Regions from separate parts of the Embleya sp. NPDC050493 genome, predicted to be linked through region 1. Evidence: riboswitches for the same ligand, from Rfam matches in the RefSeq annotation. Region 1 holds a riboswitch; each other region holds the start of a gene.
The links. A riboswitch is a leader RNA that binds a small molecule or an ion and turns the genes downstream of it on or off. The one in region 1 is predicted to bind cyclic di-AMP.
Positions count from the first base shown of each region.

Region 2: linked by a shared signal. The riboswitch ahead of ACIBM5_RS15780 (transglycosylase family protein) and the one ahead of ACIBM5_RS08950 (transglycosylase family protein) in region 1 are both predicted to bind cyclic di-AMP.
Region 3: linked by a shared signal. The riboswitch ahead of ACIBM5_RS28455 (NlpC/P60 family protein) and the one ahead of ACIBM5_RS08950 (transglycosylase family protein) in region 1 are both predicted to bind cyclic di-AMP.

Region 1 is NZ_JBITHP010000003.1:490,235-496,489, reverse strand. It holds gene ACIBM5_RS08960 (FAD-linked oxidase C-terminal domain-containing protein) at 1-167, shown strand, start outside; gene ACIBM5_RS08955 ((Fe-S)-binding protein) at 164-1,351, shown strand; cyclic di-AMP (ydaO/yuaA leader) riboswitch at 1,799-2,032, shown strand; gene ACIBM5_RS08950 (transglycosylase family protein) at 2,065-3,342, shown strand; gene ACIBM5_RS08945 (glycerophosphodiester phosphodiesterase family protein) at 3,528-4,592, opposite strand; gene ACIBM5_RS08940 (MarR family winged helix-turn-helix transcriptional regulator) at 4,798-5,280, opposite strand; gene ACIBM5_RS08935 (MMPL family transporter) at 5,383-6,255, shown strand, end outside.
Region 2 is NZ_JBITHP010000006.1:370,595-376,849, forward strand. It holds gene ACIBM5_RS15765 (Tm-1-like ATP-binding domain-containing protein) at 1-665, shown strand, start outside; gene ACIBM5_RS15770 (phosphoenolpyruvate hydrolase family protein) at 667-1,491, shown strand; gene ACIBM5_RS15775 (EthD family reductase) at 1,585-1,920, shown strand; cyclic di-AMP (ydaO/yuaA leader) riboswitch at 2,115-2,306, shown strand; gene ACIBM5_RS15780 (transglycosylase family protein) at 2,307-3,035, shown strand; gene ACIBM5_RS15785 (DUF6421 family protein) at 3,564-4,952, shown strand; gene ACIBM5_RS15790 (SDR family NAD(P)-dependent oxidoreductase) at 5,074-5,775, shown strand; gene ACIBM5_RS15795 (threonine aldolase family protein) at 5,757-6,255, shown strand, end outside.
Region 3 is NZ_JBITHP010000016.1:197,663-203,917, reverse strand. It holds gene ACIBM5_RS28475 (hypothetical protein) at 1-271, opposite strand, end outside; gene ACIBM5_RS28470 (PspC domain-containing protein) at 336-1,625, opposite strand; gene ACIBM5_RS28465 (PspC domain-containing protein) at 1,759-3,015, shown strand; gene ACIBM5_RS28460 (LuxR C-terminal-related transcriptional regulator) at 3,012-3,692, shown strand; gene ACIBM5_RS28455 (NlpC/P60 family protein) at 3,789-4,910, opposite strand; cyclic di-AMP (ydaO/yuaA leader) riboswitch at 4,920-5,100, opposite strand; gene ACIBM5_RS28450 (hypothetical protein) at 5,399-5,755, shown strand; gene ACIBM5_RS28445 (NlpC/P60 family protein) at 5,923-6,255, opposite strand, start outside.

The DNA of each region.
Region 1 (6,255 bases):
CCGCGATCGAACTGGGCGGCACGATCACCGGCGAACACGGCGTCGGCGCCGCCAAGCTGCCCCACCTGCGGGCCCAGCTCGGCGACGAGCAACTGGATCTGCTGCGCCGGATCAAGTCGGCCTTCGATCCCGCCCGCATCCTCAATCCCGGAAAGCTCGGCTCATGACCGGTGTGTTCGATCCCGAGGAACTCTCCCGCTGCATCTCCTGCGGCTTCTGTCTGCCCGCGTGCCCGACCTACGCCGAGACCGGGGACGAGGCGTCCTCGCCGCGCGGCCGGATCAATCTGATGCGCGCCCTGGAGACCGGCCGTCTGGACGCCGACGACCCGACCCTGCTCGAACAATCCTCGGCCTGCCTGGGCTGCCGGGCCTGCGAACCGGTCTGTCCCGCCGGCGTCCCGTACGGCTCGCTGCTCGAACAATGGCGCGAGCACCAGTGGCGCGGCCGGCGCAGGCCGCCGCTCGCCCGGCTGCTGACCGTCGTGGTGAGCATGCCCCCCGTGGTGCGAGTCATGGGATGGGGGCGCTTCGTGCTGCCGGCCGGGAGAGCGAAACACGATCCGGCGAAGTCCGGACGAAGGACCGAGCGGGCCGCGACCGCACCGCCGGCGTCCTCCGCGTCCGGCACCTCCGTGCCCGCGCCCGACCCCGACGCGGGCACGGGTGCCTCGCTCATGCTCGGTTGTTTCGAACGGGCCATGTTCCCCAAGGTCGCCCGCGCCGCACGCACCCTGCTGCCCGGCCTCGCGGTACCCGACGACCAGGGTTGCTGCGGCGCGCTGCACGCGCACAACGGCGAGCTGAAGAAGGGACGCGCGCTCGCCCGCCGGTTGGGCGAGCGGCTGCCCGGCCGGATCGTCACCACCTCCGGCGGCTGCGCCGCGCACCTGGCCGACGTCATCGGCCGTGATCGGGTCGCCGAACTGTCCGAGGCGATCGACCCGGCCACGCTCACCGCGCATGCGCCGGCCGGGCACCGGATCAAGGTCACCCTCCAGGACTCGTGCCACCTGCGCAACGGCCTGAGCGTCTGGCGCGAGCCGCGGGCGTTGCTCGCGCGAGTGGCCGACTTCGTGGAGACCCCGGGCGCCGCCGAATGTTGCGGCGCGGCCGGCACGTACGCCCTGCTGCGGCCGGCCGCGTCCCGACGCATCCTCGACCGCAAGCTCGACGCGATCGAGGCGACCGGCGCCGAGGTCGTGATCGCGGTCAACCCCGGCTGCCTGCGCCAACTGCGCACCGGCCTGCGTCGGCGCGGGTCGCGGGTGCGCGCGATGCACCTCGCCGAGTTCCTCACCGCGTTCCACGCGCCGCCGACCCCCGCGGCCGGCGACCCGATGGCGGGCTGAGGCCAGGGGAGCCGGGGCCCGATGCGGCGCACGCAACTTCATAGGGGGAGCCGCGTGCGCCGTACCAGCTCCCGCCGCCGGCCCGATGCGGCAGGGACGGCAGACACGGCAGGCACCAGGCTCGGCCCAAAGAATCACCGGCCATATAGGGGTAATTCGGACAATACTTTGCCGACGCATGACGCACGTCACATCGTGCATACCGTTCGTCAGGAGCTCGCACACACCGTGAACCGAGTTTCCCGGATTCTCACCCTCTGCGATTCACCGGTAAACATTGAGTGAGCATTTCGGGCACAATGCGTACGGAGATCGGGACTTTAAGTCCCGTTATTCCACCCTTAAGACCCGATTCTTCGGTTTCGGCGAATCGTGATGTTTGGTTCCGCGCCGGGGGTGTGCGTAGCTTGGTGCTTCGCCACACCGGTCCGGTGCTCGGCGAAATGGTCTCCCGGTTCGCCGAATCCTGCCGCCGGAGCGAGGCCACGGTACGAAACCCGAAAGGCAGGAGCGGGGGAACCAAGTGGAATGCCGTCCCGGGCGTCTGTGACACAGACGCCCATGCGGACGGCTTGGGGTGAAGCCGTGCCCGTCCCTCTCATTCGAGGGTCGAACACGGCCGGGCGAGACTCTCCAGCCCGAATCCGACAGCTCACTTCGTAGGCGTGGGAGAAGGAAAAATCTTCGTGCAGTCGTTCATCACCCCTGCCCGCATGCCCAAGAAGACGCGTCTCGCGCTGACCCTCGGCATGGCCGGCGCCATCGTCGCCGCCCCGCTGATCACCGGTATCGCAACCGCCAACGCCGCCTCGGTCTCCACCTGGGACAAGGTCGCCATGGGCGAGAGCTCGGGCAACTGGCACATCAACACCGGCAACGGTTTCTACGGTGGCCTGCAGTTCACCCAGAGCACCTGGAACGAGTTCGGCGGTCAGCAGTACGCCCCGCGCGCCGACCTGGCCACCAAGGACCAGCAGATCGCCATCGCCGAGAAGGTCCTGGCCGTGCAGGGCCCCGGCGCCTGGCCGAACACCTCCGGCCCGGCGGGTCTGACCAAGGGCGGCGCCAAGCCCGCCGTCTCGCCGACCACCAAGTCCTCCGGCTCGGCCAAGACCTCGATCAAGGTCGCCCCCAAGGTCGCCGAGAAGCCGGTCGAGTCCAAGCCGGCGACCGCCCCCGCCCCGAAGATCGAGGTCGTCCCGGCCGCCGCGAAGCCCGCGTCGACCACCACCTCGTACTCCGTGGTCAAGGGTGACACCCTGTCCAAGATCGCCGCCGACAAGGACATCGCCGGTGGTTGGCACAAGCTGTACGCCGACAACCGCTCCGTGATCGGTGGCAACCCCAACCTCATCCAGGTCGGCCAGAAGCTCTCGCTGTCCGGCAAGGCCAAGGCGTCCGCCGCCACCGCCACCGCCGCCGCCAAGGTCGAGGTCGCGCCGAAGGCCGCGCCCAAGACCGAGACCGTCGCCGAGACCAAGCCCTCGGCGTCGGTGAAGGTCGCGCCGAAGACCACGGTCAAGGAGAAGGCCCCGGTCGCCGCCAAGGCGTCCTCCGCCAAGGCCGGCAGCACCGCGGTCAACGCGTCCGGCTACGTCGCCCCGGTGAGCGGCTCGCTGGGCACCGCGTTCGGCGTCGGCGGCAAGATGTGGTCCAGCGGCAGCCACACCGGCCAGGACTTCGTGGCCTCCACCGGCACCCCGGTGAAGGCGATCACCTCGGGCACCGTGGTCAAGGCCGGCAACGGCGGCGCCTACGGCAACGAGATCGTGATCAAGCACGCGGACGGCAAGTACTCGCAGTACGCGCACCTGTCCAGCATCGGCGTGCGCGCCGGTGCCACGGTGAGCACCGGTCAGCAGATCGGCCTCTCCGGTGCGACCGGCAACGTGACCGGCCCGCACCTGCACTTCGAGATCCGCACCACCCCGAACTACGGCAGCGGCATCAACCCCGTCAGCTACCTGCGCGCGCACGGCGTCAACCTCTGATCCGAGCGTCACTCAGGCAGTAACCGCACGGCGACAGCCACTCTGCGGTAGCCGTACCAGGGCCGGGCCCGTCGACCACGCGTCGACGGGCCCGGCCCACGTGCGCGTCCGCACCCCTGCGGACGCCGAGACCCCCGCGGACGCCTGGATCCCCGCGCCCGCCGAAGCCCCGCGGGCCGAGTCGATCAGCCGCGTGCCGGGTACCGCTTGGGCAGCGGCAGTCCGCGTGCGGCCAGCAACTCCCGTGCCCGATCGGGGTAGTCGGTGATCAGCCCGTCCACACCGTCGTCCATCAGCTTGGCCATGGTCGCCGGGTCGTCGATGGTCCACGGCACGACCTTGATGCCCCTCGCATGCGCCTGGGCGACCATCTCCCGGGTCACGTAAGGGCGGTAGTCCGGGTCGGTGACCTTGCCGTTCTGCGGGAAGCCGTGCACGGGTGAGAACGTGGTGGCGCCGAACGAGGCGATCGCGCGCAGCGGATCGCCGCCGAAGTCGTCGATGTCCAGGCCGCCCAGCCAGGGCGAGGCGCCGGGCTTGCCGACCTGGAGGAAGTCGTAGTTGGTCAACGCGACCAGCGGCAGCCGCGGTTCGACCTCTCGCATGCGCTTGAGCGCGCCCCAGTCGAAGCTTTGGATGGTGACCTGGCGCAACAGCCCGGCCCGACGCACCTCGCGCGCCACGGTCTGCACGAACTGCTCGCGCGGCGCGGTCTCCTGCGGCGCGCCCGCCTCGACCTTGGTCTCCACGTTGAGCTTCACGCCGCGCGCGTGCCGGCGCTCGACCAGGTCGAACACCTCGGTGAGCAGCGGCATTCGGGCGCCCGGCGAGGTGGTCTGCGCGGGGAAGCCGGGGAACTGCCGCGACCCGCAGTCCAGGGTGCGGATCTGGGCCAGGCTGAGCGTGTTGACGTACTTGCCGACGTAGGGGAACTCCGGGTCGCCGGCCCGCACCGGTTCGGTGTCGGCACACTTGCGCCCGTCGACCCTGCGGTCGTGGGTGACCACGGCGCGGCCGTCCTCGGTGATCTGCACGTCCAGTTCGAGGGTGGACACGCCCAGGTCCAAGCCCTTGGCGAAGGACGCGAGCGTGCTCTCCACGGTCAGCCCGAGTCCGCCTCGGTGCGCCTGGAGGTCGAAGGACTCGCGGTGGTGACCGCCGTGGCGGTCCGCCGCGGCGGCCGCTCCCGGGGCGGCGACGATGGCGGCCCCGGCCAGGACCGCGGCCGTGACGGTCTTCCATCCGGACATGGACGTCTCCTTCTCGCTCCGGTCGACGACGATCGACCGTCGACGCCCACACCCTGGCCCGCGCGACGTGATGCGCGGGGAGTCGGGCCGTGGCGTTCCGGCGAAGAAGAGACGAAGCGCAGACGAAGTCGCCCACCGGGGCAGCGCCGACCAACCGCCGAAGCGATCCGCCCGAGGACCGAAGTCGAGGCGCCCGCAGGGCCGTTCAGCAGCCCATCGAGGACCCGTTGTCGGTCCAGCCGGGCCGGTGCGCGGCCAGCAGCCGGCCCGACGCGTCGTGCACGACCTGCAGTTCCTCCGCCGAGACGACGGCGAAGAACGCGTCCTCCGCATCACCGAGCAGCCGGGTGCTCTCCGCGACCAACTCCCGCCCCGAGTCGGTGACCTGGACGACGTGCCGGCGCCGATCGTGCGGGTTGCGCCGACGCTCGGCGAAGCCGCGCGCCTCCAGATCGTCGAGCAGGCCGACCAGGACGTTCGGGTCGATCCCGAGCAGCCGACTGACGTCCTGCTGGGACAACGATTCGTAGGCCAACAGGGTCTCCAGCACGTGTACGTGCTTGGCCTTGACCCCCAGCGTGGCCAGCGTCTGATCGGCGAGCGCCAACAGGAGATCGGCCAGCTTGACCAGCCGGTATCCGGTCCGAGCTCCCATCGGCGGCCGCCCCGTGCTCGGTCGGTCCGTCATGGCCACATATTAGCGGTCCTCGATCATATGTCTTCTAGACGAAAGGCGATGCCTATCGTATGTTCCACATACGATCCATCGACTCTACGGAAGGGTTCGGCGATGTTCGCTGCCCTGGCCCGCCTGACCACGGCCCGACCCCGACTGCTGCTGCTCACGGCCCTGCTCCTGCTGATCGGCGCCGGCCTGCTCGGTCGAGGCGTCGGCGACCACCTCCTCGGCGGCGGCGCCGTCGACCCGAACTCGGCCTCCGCCCGCGCGGCGACCGCACTCGACCGCGACTTCCCCGGCAGCCGACCCAACCTGGTCCTCCTGGTCGGCGCCGACCGTCCCCTGGACGCACCCGAAGTCACCACCCAGGCGCGGGAGTTGGCCGCCCGCCTCGCCGCCGAACCGGACGTCGAGGGAGTGCTCTCCCACTGGACCGACGGTGCCCCCATCCTGCGCACCGCCGACGGCCGGCACGGCCTGGTCCTGGCCCACATCCGCGGCGAGGAGACCGCCGCCTCGGACACGTTCGAACGCCTGGCCGCGCACTACCGCGGCACCCGGGGAGCCCTGACCGTCGAACTCGGCGGCAGTGTCGCGGTGCGCCACGACGTGCAGAAGACCATCTCCGAGGACCTGGTCCGGGCCGAACTGATCGCCCTGCCGATCACCCTGCTGATCCTGATCCTGGTCTTCGGCAGCCTGGTCGCCGCCCTGCTGCCGCTCGGCGTCGGCATCCTGGCCATGGTCGGCACCAACGCCGTGCTGCGGCTGGTCTCCTCGACCACCGACGTATCGGTGTTCGCCCAGAACCTGACCACCGTCCTGGGCCTGGGCCTGGCCGTCGACTACGGCCTGTTCGTGGTCCGCCGCTATCGCGAGGAACTCGCCGCCGGCGCCCCGCCGGCGCGTGCGGTCGCGGTGATGCTCGACACCGCCGGACGCACCGTGGTCTTCTCCGCCCTCACCCTCGCCGTCTCCCTCGCC
Region 2 (6,255 bases), on a different contig from region 1:
TCGCCGCGTCGATGTTCGGGGTGACCACCCCGGCGGTGGACGCCGCGCGCGAGCGGCTGACCGAACTCGGCTACGAGGTGCTGGTCTTCCACGCCACCGGGGCGGGCGGCACGTCGATGGAGAATCTGGCCGAGGCGGGCTTCCTGGCCGGGATCCTCGACCTGACCACCACCGAGCTGGCGGACGACCTGGTCGGCGGAGTGCTCAGCGCGGGCCCCGAGCGGCTGACCGCGGCCGGGCGGATGGGGCTGCCACAGGTGGTCAGCGTCGGTGCGCTGGACATGGTCAACTTCGGCCCGCGCGACACCGTGCCCGCGCGGTTCGAGGAGCGCCGGCTGTACGTGCACAACCCGACGGTGACGCTGATGCGCACCACCCCCGCGGAGAACGCCGAACTGGGCCGGCGGATCGCCGCCAAGCTGGTTGCCGCGACCGGCCCCACCGCGCTCTACCTGCCCCTGCACGGGGTCTCGGCGATCGACGTCGAGGGCGCGCCCTTCTACGATTCCGTCGCCGACAAGGCGCTGTTCGACGAGCTGCGGGCCGGGCTCGCGGGCAGCTCCGTCGAGGTGCACGAGGCGGCGACGGACATCAATGATCCGAAGTTCGCCACGGCGGCGGCGGATCGACTGCACGAGATGATCACGAAGGGACGCGTGGACTGAGATGAACGGACGCGAGGCGCGGGGCCGACTGCACAGGACGGTCGAGCAGGGCGGCGTCGTGATCGGCGCGGGCGCGGGCACGGGACTGTCGGCCAAGTGCGCCGAGGCCGGCGGCGTGGACCTGATCATCATCTACAACTCGGGCCGCTACCGGATGGCCGGTCGGGGTTCGCTCGCCGGACTGCTGCCCTACGGCGACGCCAACGCGATCGTGGTCGAGATGGCGGGCGAGGTGCTGCCGGTGGTCCAGGGCACCCCGGTCCTGGCGGGCGTGTGCGGCACCGATCCGTTCCGGATCATGCCGCACTTCCTGGACCAGCTCGCCGCGATGGGCTTCGCCGGTGTGCAGAACTTCCCCACGGTCGGCCTGTTCGACGGCGTCTTCCGGCAGAACCTGGAGGAGACCGGGATGGGCTACGAGCTGGAGGTGGAGATGATCCGGCTGGCCGCCGAGCGCGGTCTGCTCACCGCCCCCTACGTCTTCGACCCCGAGCAGGCCCGCGCGATGGCCGCGGCGGGCGCCGACATCCTGGTCCCGCACCTGGGCCTGACCACCAAGGGCAGCATCGGCGCGACCACCGCGGTCACGCTCGACCAGGCGGTGGAGCGGGTGCAGCAGATGCGCGACGCGGCGGCGGAGGTGAACCCCGACGTGCTGGTGCTGTGCCACGGCGGGCCGATCGCCGAACCCGAGGACGCCGCGTACGTGCTGGCCCACACCACCGGCGTGGTGGGCTTCTTCGGCGCCTCCAGCATGGAACGGCTGCCCACCGAGGTGGCCATCACCGACCAGGCGCGGGCGTTCAAGAACATCGCCCTTCGGTAGCGCACCGCGCCGGACCCATCCGGGCACCACACGCCGGACGCACAGGCACCAACGGCAGGACGCACATCCACCACACGACCGTGAGGAGTCGGCGTGTACAAGCTGACCGTGCTGTATGGCCACCCCGAGGACCCGGCGGCGTTCGACGCCTATTACTGGGAGAAGCACGTGCCGCTCGCCCGCACCATGCCCGGGCTCACCGGCTGGACCATCGGCAAATGCGAACCGGACCCGTCCGGCGCGCAGCCGCCCTATTACCTGGTGGTCGGCCTGTACGCGCCGTCTCGCGCGGGTATCGAGGCGACCCTGGATTCGCCGGAGGGGCGGGCCACGGTGGCCGATGTCGCCAATTTCGCGACCGGCGGTGCGACGTTCCTCTGGGACGAGGAACGGGTAGTCGTACCTGTGGAGCTGCCCGCGACGGAATAGCTCGTCGCTGAAGCACGGGTGACCACGCGGCCGCGCACCGTCGACGCCGGCACCGTGACCTGCAGGGATGGCGACAAATCGGGCAAATCAGTGTTATTCCTCCCTATGGGGGACCTCACAAATCACCCGAAATGTTTGCCAACCCGGCGGAGCGGTGCGTAGCTTCGTGGTTGTTCGCACAAGCGGACTCCCCGGGCGGTACGCCGAATCCTGCCGCCGCCCGAGGGATGCAGTCGATATCGACTGGCGGCAGGAGCGGGGGAACCGAGTAAGTGCCGGCATCGGCCATGTCGATGTCTGGGGTGAAGCCATGCCTGTTCCAGGCGAGGCCGGGCCAATCGTCCGAACCCGACAGCTAACTTCGCAGGCGCCCGACGAGGTAATCAATGACCTTCCGTGCCATCACCGCTCCCGTTCGCTCGCTCTCTCGTGGCCGTCGCGCCGGCATCGCCGTCGCCGCCGGTGCGGGTCTCGTCCTCCCCCTCGTGGGCATGGCGGGCAGCGCGAACGCCGCGTCCTCGTCCACGTGGGACGCGGTCGCGCAGTGTGAGAGCACCGGCAACTGGAGCATCAACACGGGCAACGGCTTCTCCGGCGGTCTGCAGTTCACCCCGAGCACCTGGAACGCGTTCGGCGGCAGCCAGTACGCCTCCAGCGCCGCGCAGGCGACCAAGGACCAGCAGATCGCGGTCGCCGAGCGGGTCCTGGCGAGCCAGGGTCCGGGCGCCTGGCCGGTCTGCTCGCAGAAGGCCGGTCTGGGCAAGGGCGGCAACGCCTCCGCCACGGCCGACTCGTCGACCACCGGCAAGACCAAGAGCAAGGTCGAGCCGAAGGCCGCACCCAAGGCCGAGTCCGTGACCGAGAACGCGCCGAAGACCTCCGACGGCAACGCGCCGAAGGTCCGGGTGCAGCCGAAGCAGGACGCGCCGAAGTCGGCCGCGACCAAGCAGGCGTCGGGCTCCGGCACCTACACCGTCAAGGCCGGTGACACGCTGTCCGAGGTCGCCGCCAAGCTCGGCGTCAAGGGTGGCTACAAGGCCCTGTACGCCGCCAACGCGGGCGTCATCGGGGGCAACCCGAACGTGATCGGCGTGGGCACCCAGCTCGCCATCTGATCCAGCGTCACGACGTAGGCCCCGCCGAGTACTTCGGCGGGGCCTACGCCCGTGTCGCGACCGGCGTCGGGGCGGCGGGACCGGGGTCGGTCGGCGGGCCGCCGGCATGGTGCCGCGCGCATGGTGCCGCGGGCATCGGGCCAGGGACATCGGGCCGAGACATACGGGATCGCCGGATCGGGCAGTGGGAGTGGAGGCGGATCCGGGGCATCGCCGGACCGACTGTTCCACCAAGCGGAATCAGCATTCCGTTCAGCACGGCAGACCGTAGGGAACCGGCGGATCGACGGTCGATGGCCACGGGCGTGGCCGGCCGGGACGGCCGAATCTCGTGTCCTCCGGCAGGTGCGGGTCCTCGATTTCACGGGTGTGCCGATTCGGGCACCGAGATCCAGGTCTTAATCTCAACTTATTCGGGCAAAACGTACCCACGACGATAAGATTGCGTTCGAAAGGGCCTTGCGGCGTTAAAATCTTTTGACATAGGTTCGCCTGACCGTGGTTCCTGCTTTCTCCTGAGAGGGTTCCATGTCGAACATGACCCGCGTAGCCGTCCGTACCGCCGTTGATCACCCGCTGTGGCTCGAACTCAAACGATCCGTCGCCGACCTGCGTCCGTTGCAGGCCAAGGACGGTTCGATCGAGCCATCGGGGCATGCGTCCGCCCGGGCGCTGGTCGCCGAGATCACCTCCTCGATCACCGGGCTCGCTCCGCTGTTCCCGCACGACGAGGCGTACCTCGACGCGGTCGTGGCCGATTTTCGGCGTTGGTCCGCGGAGGACTTCGGCCGTCCCGACTTCCTCGACTCGCTCGTCGCGTTCCGCCCGGAACAGGATCGGCGCGACGGCCTGGAGCACCTCGTGGTGTTCCCGATGACCACCCAGAACGGCAACCCGACCCGCAATGTCGAGGCCGTGCTGCTGCGCGTGGTGTGGCCCCAGTGGCTGGCCGACCTGGAGGCCGGGCGCTACGACAACGCGATGTTCGTGCCGATCGCGTTCGTCGACTTCACCGACGGCTACGACACCGACTCGGCGGTGCTCTTCCCGGAGACCGTGGCCGTGCGCGAGGTGCCCACGTACACGTGGGGCGGCATCTTCTGCGACCGCGAGGCGGCCCGCTTCCGCCGGGTGGCAACCGCCGCATCGCAGACGCTCGGCCTGGAACTTCCGCAGGATGCCGTGGACTTGGTGGAGAGCCAGCAGCTCGCCCAGGACGCGTTCGTGTTGTGGGACCTGATCCACGACCGCAGCCACATGCGCGGTCCCATGCCGTTCGACCCGTTCATGATCAAGCAGCGGATGCCGTTCTGGATGTACGCGCTGGAGGAGCTGCGGTGCGACCTGACCGCGTTCCGCGAGGCGGTCACGCTGGCCGCCGAGGGCGTCTCGACCGCGCGTCGGGTGCAGTTCGCGGTCATCTTCGACCGGCTGTTCCGCTTCCCGGTCACCGGTGGCCGGGTGCGCAACTACGACGGCCTGGGCGGGCAGCTGCTGTTCGCCTACCTGCACCGCGCGGGTGTGGTCGAGTGGGCGGACAACCGGCTCACCGTGGACTGGGACCGGATCACCGACGCGGTGCTCGGGCTCTACGACGAGGTGGACCGGCTCTACCGCGCGGGTGTGGATCGTTCGAAGGTCGGCCACTGGCTGGCCGGCTACGCGCTGGTCGCCGCGTACGTGCCGCCGCACCCCGGTTCGGTGTGGGCCAAGGGGCCCGGTGCGCTGCCGATGGACGGGCCGCCGAAGGCGCTCGTGGATGCGGTGCTGCCGGACGAGTTCCCGCTGAGCATGTTCTACGAGGCGCTCAACCGGCGACTGCGCGACGTGATCGCCTCGACCAAGGGAATCACCGCGGACAGCCCGGTGCAGGGCCTCGCGGAGAACCCGACGGAGCGGGCGGCCGCGGCGTCGTGACCGGTACGGCGCACCCGGCTCCGGCGCGGGTGCGCGCACGACGTCGCGGGGCCCGCGGAGCGGGCACGGCGAGTTTCGGCAAGGGTGAGGCGAACAGCACGGTGAACGAGGAGTCGGTGTGATGAACGGTCTCGACGGTGCGGTGATCGCGGTCGCGGGCGCGGGTGGGCCGACCGGGCGCGCGGTGCTCGCGCGGCTGGCCCGGGCCGGTGCGCACGTGTACGGCGCGGATGCGGACGCCGGGCGGTTGCAGGAGAGCGTGGACGCCGCGCCCGGTACACACGGCGCGGTGGTGGACCTGCTCGACGCGGCCGCCACCCGGCGGTGGGCGGCGGACGTCGAGCATGAGCACGGGCGCGTGGACGGGCTCGTGCACCTGGTCGGCGGGTGGCGCGGGGGCAAGAAGTTCGGCGACAACTCGCTCGACGACTGGGCCTTCCTGCACGACCTGCTCGTGCGTACCGTGCAGCACACCAGCCTGGCCTTCCACGAGGCGCTCGCCCGCAGTCCGCGCGGGCGGTTCGTGTTGATCTCCGCCGCGGCGGCCGGGCAGCCGACCCAGGGCAACGCCGGTTACGCGGCGGCCAAGGCGGCCGCGGAGACCTGGACGCTCGCACTCGCCGACGCGTTCGCGGAGACCGAGGCGGCGGCCACCATCCTGGTGGTCAAGGCACTCGTCAACGACGCAATGCGGCAGGCTCGACCCAACGCCAAATTCACCGGCTTCACCGACGTGGTGGACCTGGCCGACGAGATCGCCGGCCTGTGGACCACCGCGGCAATCGACCTGAACGGGAAAAGACTGTGCCTGAACGTCCCCTGACCCCACGTCACGACCCCGACGTGCGCGGCTTCGCCAGCGACAACTACGCAGGCATCCACCCCGAGGTGCTGGCCGCGATCGGCGCGGCCAACGGCGGGCACCAGGTCGCGTACGGCGAGGACGTGTACACCGAGCACCTCACCGACGTCTTCCGCGCGCACTTCGGCGAACGGGCCCAGGTCTTCCCGGTGTTCAACGGCACCGGCGCCAACGTGGTCGGTCTCCAGTCGATGACCGACCGATGGGAGTCGGTGATCTGCGCGGCGTCCGCGCACATCAACGTGGACGAGTGCGGTGCGCCGGAGAAGGTGGCCGGCCTGAAACTGCTCACCGTGCCCACTCCCGACGGCAAGCTCACCCCCGAACTCGTGGACACCCACGCGTGGGGCTGGGGCGACCAGCACCGGGCGCAGCCGCGCGTGGTCTCCTTCGCGGAGAGCACCGAACTGGGCACGGTCTACACGCCGGACGAGATCGCCG
Region 3 (6,255 bases), on a different contig from region 1:
CGGCCGGGTGAGGCGCGGTCGGCGCGAACGTGGTCGCGGACGCCGGTCGACCCATCGCCGCCGCCGGCGCGGGTCCACGCGACGGCAACATCGCCCACAGCGCTCCCGCGAGGCCGGCCAGGCCCACGCCGATCGCCGCGGTGGCCAGTGTCCACTCGGGGCGCACCGTCAGCGTGCCGGACGCGCGCAGCAGGTAGGCGATCGCGATGCCGGCGAAGACCGTGCCCGCGATCAGCGCCATCGGGTCGAAGCGGTACCTGTTCGGCCTCATCGGGACTCGCCCTCCATCCGGGTCACGGTCGTCCGCCGGGTCGTCGGGGTGTCGATCGACGCGCTCATCGAGGCTCCCGCCCGTCGTCCCCGTCCAGCACCTCGACCTCGCCGACGCCGACCTTCAGGTCGAGCGTGATCGTGCCGCGGCCGGGCCCGACCCGCGGGGCGGTGGTCTCGATGCGCTCCGGCCGGTAGCCGTCGTCCCGGCCGGTCGGCGTGCGCACCCGACCGAGGTCGACGCCGCCCTTGAACACCACCGTGACGTCGTCCGGCACCCAGACCTGGATCTGTCCGGCGCCGATCCGGGCCTTGACCGTCGCGCTGCCGCCCGGCCCGAGGTCGAGCCGGCGCAGGTCGATGTCCATCGCGCCCACGCCCAGGTGGTACGAGGTCGGCAGTGCGGCGACCGTGGTGGGCCGGTAGGTGCGCTCGCCCGACGGACCGGTCAACGGCACGCTGATCGCGGTGATCGCGGCCAGCATCGCGGTGAGGGCGAGCGCGGGCAGGATCAGCAACCGCGCCCGGCCGAACCAGCTGCCCGCGAGCAGACCCAGGCCCACGATGCCGAGCAGGATCGCGAGCGCGACGGTGAACGTCACGTCCACGGCGCCGGTGTGGTCGAGCACCCACAGCAGACCGCCCGCCATCGTGGCCACCGAAAGCGTGGCCAGGGACACGTACGAGCGCGGACGCCTGGGCCGGTGCGGAGCCGGTGGCGGCACGGGCCGATCCTCGCCCCCGGACGCCGCCCCCGCACTCGCACCCGGCACCTGCCACCACATCGGCGGCCCGGGCACCGTCGCGCCGTCCGGCCGGACGTCCACCGGGGCCGGGGCCGCCGCCATCGCCGCGGCCCCGGCCGCGCCGACGGCGGCCTGCTGCTTCTTCTTCGTGTCGGACCACACCATGAACAGCACCACGGCGGTGATCATCAGCAACGGGACGGACCGGCCGAAGCCCGAGTCCAGGTAGGTGAAGAACAAGGCGACCCCCATGACGGCGACCACGGTGGCTGCCGACGCCCCGTAGTCGAACTTCCCGGAGAGGATTCGGCGCAACATCGGCTGCTCCTCCCCGCGGGCCGGGATCAACAGCCAGCCCAGGCTGTACACCAGTACGCCCACCCCGCCGAAGAGCGAGAGCACCGCGAACACGATGCGGAAGATCACGGGGTCGAGGCCGAAGTGTTCGCCGAGGCCACCGCACACGCCCGAGACCATCCGGTCCTCGGTGCTGCGCAGCAGTGGGGGGCGAATCGTCGTCGTGGGCGCCGCGGACGACCCCGCAGGGCCGCCCGGGGCGCCGCCGGCCCGGTCGCCGGCCGAGATACCGGGTTTCGTGTCGTCGTTCATGGGTCCATCGTGGCGCCCGCGGAGCCCGCTTCCCATCGGGCTCCGCCCTGGCGCACCCCTGGTTCGACCCTGAGGACGAATCAGGGTCGGGCCCTGATGCGTACGCTCTTGCCGGCGTGTGACGATCGGTCGTGTGACCGCCGTTTACCCCCCGCCCGCCGCGCCCGTCCGGCCCGCGCCACCGACTCCCCGGCTCCGCCGCGCCTCCTCCCACCGGCTCGCCGGCGGCGTCGCGCGCGGCCTCGCCGAACACCTCGGCGTCGAGGTGCTGCTGCTGCGGATCGCCTTCGTCGCGCTGGCCTTCTTCGCGGGAATGGGGATCGCGCTCTACGCGGCGTTCTGGGTCTTCGTACCGCAGGGCGGGGCGGCCCCGGCCGTGCGCGAACGCGGGCGGGAGCGGCACCAGGCGCTCGCGATGATCATCGTGCTGATCGCGGCGACCATGCTCACCGGCGTGGGCGCGACCACGAGCGGGACCAAGGTCGGCGACTGGATCTGGCCGCTGCTGGTGGCCGGCCCCGGCGTGATCCTCTTGTGGCGCCAGGCCGACGAGTCGCAGCGCAACCGGTGGTTCTCGCTCGACGGCCGCAGCCGGGTGGCCGGCGCGCTGCGCACCGTCGTCGGCGCCGTGCTGGTACTGGCCGGCCTGGTGTTCTTCTCGTTCGGCCGGGGCGGCATCGGCGACGCGCTGGCCGCGATGCGCGGGGCCGGGCTGCTCCTGGTCGGCCTGCTGGTCATCTTCGGCCCGTATCTGCTCCGGCAGACCCGCGAACTGGGCGTCGAGCGCCGGGCCCGGATCCGGGCCCAGGAGCGGGCCGAGGTGGCCGCGCACGTGCACGACTCGGTGCTGCACACGCTGACCCTGATCCAGCGCCAGGTCGAGGACCCGCGCGAGGTGGCCCGGTTGGCCCGCGCCCAGGAGCGCGAGTTGCGCGCGTGGTTGTACCGCCCCGACGGCGAGGAGCCGGACCGCACCTTCGCCGCCGCGCTGCGCTCGACCGCGGCCGAGGTCGAGGACGCGCACGGGGTGTCGATCGAGGTGGTGTGCGTGGGCGATTGCCCGGTGGACGACAAGCTGGCCGCGCTGGTGGCCGCCGCCCGCGAGGCGATGGTCAATGCGGCGAAGTACGCGGGCGGAGCGGCGATCGCGGTGTTCGGCGAGGCCGACGAGGACACGGTCACGGTCTTCGTGCGCGACCGCGGACCCGGTTTCGACCCGGAGACGGTGCCCGCCGACCGGCTGGGTGTGCGAGAGTCCGTGATCGGGCGCATGCGCCGCAACGGGGGCGCCGCGCACATCCGCAGCGAACCCGGTGAGGGCACCGAGGTCGAGCTGGAGATGCGCCGCGCCGACGCCGGCCGGGCCGCTGTGGGAAGGACGAACACGTGAACGCCACCGAGAGCAGCACGGAGTACCCCGAGGGGACGGCCGCCCGTACCCGGGTGGTCCTGGTCGACGACCACCGGATGTTCCGGACCGGCGTGCGCGCCGAGATCGGCGAGGCGGTCGAGGTGGTCGGCGAGGCCGACGACGTCGCGAGCGCGGTGGCGGTGGTCACCGAGACCCGCCCCGAGGTGGTGCTCCTGGACGTGCACCTGCCCGGTGGCGGCGGGGTCGAGGTGCTGCGCCGGTGCGCGTCGCTGATCCCGGCCGTGCGCTTCCTCGCGTTGTCGGTGTCGGACGCCGCCGAGGACGTGATCGGGGTGATCCGCGGCGGGGCCCGGGGCTACGTGACCAAGTCGATCACCGGCGACGAGCTGATCCGGGCGATCGGCCGGGTCGGCGAGGGCGACGCGGTGTTCTCGCCGCGCCTGGCGGGCTTCGTGCTGGACGCGTTCGCGGCCACCGACGTGCCACCGATCGACGAGGATCTGGATCGACTCACCCAGCGCGAGCGCGAGGTGCTGCGGCTGATCGCACGCGGCTACGCGTACAAGGAGATCGCCCGGCGCCTGGTCATCTCGGTCAAGACCGTGGAGACCCATGTGTCCGCCGTACTACGCAAGTTGCAGTTGTCCAACCGGCACGAGCTGACCCGCTGGGCGACCGACCGGCGACTGGTCTGACCCCGGCGCACGCGGAGCACGAAAAACGCCGGCGTCCTCCCCCGGAACGGGTCCGGGGGAGGGCGCCGGCGAGGTCTCTACGCGCGACCGACGGGTCTAACCGGGTCGAACCGCCGCGTAGAACGGCATCGAGCCCACCGGTGCGTAGGTCACGTTCTTGCCCGGCCGCGGGGCGTGCACGATCTGCCCGCCGCCGACGTAGATGCCCACGTGCGAGTTGTCCGGGTAGTAGAACACCAGGTCGCCCGGCTGGAGCGCGTCCTTGGAGATCCGCGGACCGTCGTTGACCTGGGTCCAGGTGGTCCGGGTCAGGCTGACGTTCGCGGCCTTCCACGACGCCTGGGTCAGCCCGGAGCAGTCGTAGGAGTCGGGGCCCACGGCCCGGGGCGAGTACGGCTTGCCGATCTGGGCCTTCGCGAACGCGACCGCGGCCGCCGCCCGACCGGACACGGGGACATTGGTCGCCGGCGGCGGTGTGTCCGGCTTGTCCCGCGAGCTGCGGTCGTTGCCGGCGCGCGTCGTGTCCGTGCTGCCCGCATTACCCGGGTTACCCGTATTGCCCACGTGCTCGTCGGAGTCGAGCACTTCCTTCTTCTGCTGCTCGGTGAGCGTGTTCAGCAGCCGCTGGGCCTCGGCGAGCTTGGCCTGGATCTCGGTCTTGTTCTTGTTCAGCTCGGTCCGCAGCTTCTCCAGCTCGGCCAGCTGCGAGGAGGCCTCGGTGCGGTCCTGCTGGAGAACCCGGGCCTGCGCCGCGATCTGCTTCAGCTTGGCGGCCTGCTGACCGTCGAGCTGGGACATCATCTGCGACTTCTGCAGGAAGCCCTCGGGGTCGCCGCTGAGCGCCAGCGACAATGACGGCGGCAGACCGCCGCTGCGGTACTGGTTCGCCGCCAGGACACCGATCTGATCACGCAGAGCGTTCAGCGCGGTTTGTTCCTCGGTGATCCGGGCCTGCGTCTGGTTCGCGGTGCCCTGCTGCTTGGTGATCTGCTCCTCGACGCCGTTGGCGGCGTCGGTGGCCTTGATCACGTCACTGTGCAGCCGGTTGACGCGTTCCTTGGTCTGCTGGAACGACTGCGCGGGATCCGCGCTCGCGGTGCCGGCAAAGGTCATCACGCCGGTCATCGTCGCGGCGGCCGTGACCACGGTCGCTGCGGTACGCACGGCGGTGCGCGGCTTGGGCTTGCGGTGCTGCCCGGGTCGACGTTGGGACGCCACTGGTGGCGAGTCTCCTTCCTCGGCCGCCTACCGGGTTAGCTGACGGGTTCGGGCGGAAGAAGGCGCCCTACGGTGCCGAGGCACCGATTCACCCCAGGGACTGCGAGGGTCCCCGGTTCCGGCTTCCCATCACGATGACTGTGGTCACCCACTGTCACCGAAATGCGTCCCCGAATTCGGCGGTGGCGATCGTGTCGACCGGGTGGCCGACGTCGAGCCGATCGCCTGTCGCAGAACACTAGTCACAGAAGTATCACGATCATCACCACCAACCTTCGCATTGCCAAACCTTTACCAATCTCGCCGTTTCCTTCTCCGTGTATCAAGGGATAAGGCGCCTGGATTCCCGAAAGTCGATCTTGGACCGGTTTGGCGACTGTTGATCGCTTATAGCCCGCCGGAGAGTAATCGACCCGTGCCGGCTAGGCTGCCGGGCAACAATCGCGGCTTCCCGGTGCCGCGCGACGGTCGACGAGGAGTTGTACGACGTGGACGTTCTGCGGCAGATCCTGCTGGTCCTGCACATCGTGGGTATCGCGTCCCTGCTCGGCGGCTTCCTCACCCAGATGTCCGCGCTGCGCACCGGCGACGGGCGGATCGTGCCCGCGATGACGCACGGCGCGCTGACCATGCTGGTCACCGGCCTGGCCCTGGTCGGCGTGGTCCAGGCGGGTCTGGACGAGGACGTGGACAACGCCAAGATCGGCACCAAGCTGGTCATTCTGCTGGCCATCCTGCTGCTGGTCTGGGGCAACCGCGCCGCGGACCGGGTGTCCTCCAAGGTGCTCGTCGCGATCGGACTGCTGACCGTGGCGAACATCGCCATCGCGGTCATGTGGACCTGAGACCCCGCCGACAACTCCGCCCACCGCCGGCCCGAGCCGAACCGCCCGGGCGAGCGACGCAGGTCGGCGGTCCGAGCGACGCCGCACCCGGTACACACGACGGCGCCCTCCACGCGGAACGAATCCGCGGGAGGGCGCCGTCGAGGTTTTTCGGGCGACCGGTGGATTTACCCGGGTCGAATCGCCGCGTAGAACGGCATCGAGTCGAGCGGCGCCTCGGTCACGGTCTTGCCGGGACGCGGGGCGTGGATGATCTTGCCGCCGCCGATGTAGAGGCCCACGTGCCGGTTGTCCGAGTAGAAGAACACCAGGTCGCCCGGCTGGAGCGAACCCTTGGCGACGCGCGGACCGTCGTTGACCTGGGTCCAGGTGGTCCGGGACAGCCTGACGCCCGCGGCCTTCCACGACGCCTGGGTCAGCCCCGAGCAGTCGTAGGAGCTGGGCCCCTCGGCGCCCGACACGTACGCCTTGCCGATCTGGGCCCGCGCGAACGCGATCGC